Regions from separate parts of the Nocardioides sp. NBC_00850 genome, predicted to be linked through region 1. Evidence: riboswitches for the same ligand, from Rfam matches in the RefSeq annotation. Region 1 holds a riboswitch; the other holds the start of a gene.
What was found. A riboswitch is a leader RNA that binds a small molecule or an ion and turns the genes downstream of it on or off. The one in region 1 is predicted to bind glycine.
Positions count from the first base shown of each region.

Region 2: another riboswitch for glycine. It lies ahead of gcvP (aminomethyl-transferring glycine dehydrogenase); the one in region 1 lies ahead of gcvT (glycine cleavage system aminomethyltransferase GcvT).

Region 1 covers NZ_CP108845.1:3,011,219-3,013,413, forward strand. The annotation lists gene OH802_RS14630 (CobW family GTP-binding protein) at 1-905, opposite strand, end outside; glycine riboswitch at 1,013-1,108, shown strand; gene gcvT (glycine cleavage system aminomethyltransferase GcvT) at 1,269-2,195, shown strand, end outside.
Region 2 covers NZ_CP108845.1:4,054,464-4,056,658, reverse strand. The annotation lists gene OH802_RS19730 (MerR family transcriptional regulator) at 1-588, shown strand, start outside; glycine riboswitch at 671-761, shown strand; gene gcvP (aminomethyl-transferring glycine dehydrogenase) at 821-2,195, shown strand, end outside.

The sequences.
Region 1 (2,195 bases):
TCGCTCGCCGGCTCGGGCATCCGCGTCGCCGCGGCGACATGGGCGCTGCGTCCGACCAGGTTCACCTGGTAGCTGCGCGGTCCCTGGCCGGTCGCGACGGCGACGGTCCCCTTGACCCGGTACGCCGTCGCCGGAGGCTCCTCGAGCAGGTCGACCAGTCGAGCCGGCTCGATGGTGCCCGGCGTGGTCACGGTGACCGCCCGGGCGTGCTGATGAGCGTCGTGCGAGGCGGCCGCCTCGCGCAACAGCGCGGCGATCGGCAGCTCGTCGGGCGGGTCCTCGGGCACGGCGGCGTCGTAGACGAGCCGCGGGTCGATCCGGCCACCCACGGCGTACGCCACATGGACCTCGGGATTGTGCTCCCGCACGCGCTGCTCGATGCGGGCCAGGACCTCGTCCCGGTCATCAGCCGGCACCAGGTCGGTCTTGTTGATCACGACCAGGGAGGCGGCCGCGAACCGGACCGGCGCCGGGCCTCGGCCGTCGTCGAGGGTGTCGAAGTACGCCGAGGCGTCGACGACCTCGATGAGCCCACCGCGGCGTACCCGCTCGACGCCGCTGAACCGGACCAGCCGGCCCAGCGTCCCGGGCTCGGCGATCCCGCTGGCCTCGACGATGACGACGTCGAGCGCGAGCCGCGGGTGGGTCAGCTTCTCGAGGGCATCGTCGAGACCGCCGGCGTCGGGCAGGCAGCACAGGCAGCCGCCGGCGATCGAGGCCGGCTCGTCGACCTGCCCCGTGACCAGGCCGGCGTCGACGTTGATGTCGCCGAAGTCGTTGACGACCACGCCCACGCGCGCGCCGGGCTGGCGCAGCAGATGGTTGAGCAGCGTGGTCTTGCCCGACCCGAGGTGGCCGGTGAGGATGACCACGGGAACCCGGTTGCTGGCGCTGGTCGGTGGCATCGGGCCATCGTAGGGCCCGATGAGAACAGTTCCTGTTAATAGGGTCACGTCTTGACGACCGAGGTGGCCAGACCTAGGTTGTGCCGCACAACTTCACATCCGCCACTTGAACCGCAGCGGGAGAGTCCTTGCCCATCCCGGGTGAGGCGCCGAAGGAGCAAACCTCCCCAGAATCTCTCAGGCCCAATGACCGCTGTGGTGAGGCGACCTCTGGAAAGACAGGATCCGCTGGATCCTGCACCCACGGTGCAAATCGCCCCTCCCGGGCGGTGAAGCTCTCAGGTAGCGATGACAGAGCGGGGAGGTCACCCGTCCACGGGTGCCGCGGCTGGCGGCACCCAACAGCAGGGAGCCTCCCGCACAATGACCTCACCCGTCCCTACCCCTCTGCATGAGATCCACCAGGCGCTCGGTGCCTCGTTCACCGACTTCGCCGGCTGGAGCATGCCGGTCCGCTACGGCTCGGAGACCGCCGAGCACAATGCCGTACGCACCACCGCGGGCCTCTTCGACCTGTCCCACATGGGCGAGGTCGAGGTGACCGGCCCCGAGGCGGGACGCGCCCTCGACCGTGCCCTGGTCGGTCGGCCGTCGAAGATCGGCCTCGGCCGCGCCCGCTATTCGATGATCTGCGCCGAGGACGGCGGCATCATCGACGACCTGGTCGTCTACCGGCTCGAGCAGGAGCGCTACCTGGTTGTCGCCAACGCGAGCAACGTCGGCGTGGTCGCTCCGGCTCTGGTCGAGCGGGCCGAGGGGTACGACGCCGTGGTCCATGACGCCTCGGCGGAGTGGGCGCTGATCGCGGTCCAAGGCCCTGCCTCGGCGGCGATCCTGGCCCCTGTGACCGACCTGGACGTCTCCTCCCTGACGTACTACGCCATCGACGCCGGCACGGTCGCCGGGGTCGAGGTCCTGCTCGCGCGCACCGGCTACACCGGCGAGGACGGCTTCGAGATCTACTGCGCGCCCTCGTCGGCCGCTGCGGTCTGGGAGGCGATCACCGAGGCCGGTACGCCGCACGGGCTGGTGCCCGCCGGGCTCGCCTGCCGCGACACGCTCCGGCTCGAGGCCGGCATGCCGCTCTACGGTCACGAGCTGAGCCGCGAGACGACTCCCTTCGAGGCCGGTCTCGGCCGGGTCGTCTCCTTCGACAAGCCCGACGGCTTCGTCGGCGATGCCGCCCTGGCCGTACGCCGCGAAGAGGGCCCGCGCAGCGTGCTCGTCGGCCTGGTGGCCGCCGGGCGCCGCTCCCCGCGCGCCGGCTACGCCATCGTGGATCCGGACACC
Region 2 (2,195 bases), 1.0 Mb from region 1:
AAGCCCGGCCACGGCGCCGACGACGCGCAACGCGCGGCGGAGCAGGCTGACGAGCAGGGCCTTCTCTTCACCGACGATGTCTCGCCCCTGCCGAGCGACACCGGTTACCGCGGGCCCACGGCCTGCAACGCTGCGGGGATCAGCTACCGCCAGCTCGACTACTGGGCCCGCACCGGTCTCGTCGAGCCGAGCGTGCGCGGGGCCACCGGCTCCGGCACCCAGCGGCTCTACTCCTTCCGCGACATCCTGATTCTCAAGGTCATCAAGCGACTCCTCGACGCCGGCATCTCGCTGCAGCAGATCCGTGCTGCCGTGCAGCACCTGCGCGAGCGGGGCACCGACGACCTGACCCGCGTCACGCTGATGAGCGACGGCGCCTCGGTCTATGAGTGCACCAGCAACGACGAGGTCATCGACCTGCTCCAGGGCGGGCAGGGCGTCTTCGGCATCGCCATCGGTGGCGTCTGGCGCGAGATCGAGGGCACCCTCTCCGAGCTCCCCAGCGAGCGTGCGGCCGAGGACGGCGAGCAGGTCGCCTCGATGTCCGACGAGCTCTCCGCCCGCCGCGCCGCCCGCAACGCCGGGTAAGTAAACCTCACGTAACACTCGACCCCGAGGTCCCCGCTGAGGCGGGGGCTCGGGGTCGAGTCGTTTATGCTGGTGGTGCTGACCATCCCGCACGGGAGAGCTCCTCTCGAAGGGGCGCCGAAGGGGCAATTCCTCCCCGGAAACTCTCAGGCATCCACGACTGTGCGGACCAGGCAACTCTGAAGCGGCGCAGGTGCGGTGACAGAGGGGGAGGGCGTACGAGTTGTCTTAGATGCCCTCAGGAGCCACTGTGTCCGACACGCCCACTCTGTCCGAGCTCGACGCCGCCTCCCCGTTCGTGGCGCGCCACGTCGGACTCTCGGCCGCCGACGAGGCGACCATGCTCGCGCGGCTCGGGTACGACTCGGTAGCAGCGATGATGGACGCCGCCGTCCCGGCCGGGATCCGCTCGGTCGAGTCGCTGGACCTGCCGGCCGCGCTGAGCGAGGCGCAGGTCGCGTCGCTGGCGCGGGAGATCGCGGCCTCCAACAAGCCCGGCGAGGCGATGATCGGACTCGGCTACCACGCCACCGTGACGCCACCGGTTATCCGTCGCAACGTGCTCGAGGACCCGAGCTGGTACACCGCCTACACGCCCTACCAGCCCGAGATCTCCCAGGGTCGTCTCGAGGCGCTCATCAACTTCCAGACCATGGTCGGCGACCTGACCGGCCTGCCGGTGGCCAACTCCTCGCTCTTGGACGAGGGCACCGCGGCCGCCGAGGCGCTGGCGCTGGTGCACCGGGCCAACCGCAAGGTCTCCCAGAAAAATGGCGGGGCTCCGTTCGTCATCGACGCCGACGCCCTGCCGCAGTCGATCGAGGTCGTGAAGGTGCGCGCCGAGGCGATGGGCCTCGAGGTCGTCGTGGCCGACCTCTCGCAGGGTCTGCCCGAGGGCGACGTGATCGGCGTGCTGGTGCAGTACCCCGGCGCCTCCGGTCGCGTGCCCGACCTGAAGCCGGTCATCGACGCCGCCCATGAGCGGGGCGCGCTGGCCGTTGTGGCCGCCGACCTGCTCGCGCTCACCGTCCTGGAGGCGCCCGGCACCCTCGGCGCCGACGTCGTCGTCGGCTCCACCCAGCGCTTCGGCATCCCGCTCTTCTACGGCGGCCCGCACGCCGGCTACATGGCCGTCCACGAGGGGATCGAGCGGCACCTGCCCGGTCGTCTCGTCGGCGTCTCGGTCGATGCCGAGGGGCGGCCCGCGTACCGTCTCGCGCTGCAGACGCGCGAGCAGCACATCCGCCGGGAGAAGGCGACCTCCAACATCTGCACCGCCCAGGTGCTGCTGGCCGTCGGCGCCTCGATGTACGCCGTCTACCACGGCCCCGACGGGCTGCGGACGATCGCGACCCGCACCCACCGCTACGCCGCCGTCCTGGCCGCCGCGCTCAAGTCGGCCGGGCTCCCCCTGGTCTCGGAGACCTTCTTCGACACGCTGGGTGTCACCGTCCCAGGCCGGGCGGCCGATGTCGTCACCGCGGCGCGTCGTTTCGGCGTACATCTTCGTCTCGTGGACGCCGACACCGTCGGCATCTCGACCTCGGAGGCGACCACTCGCTCGACCCTGTCTGCCGTGCTCAACGCCTTCGGCATCTCGGGTGCGG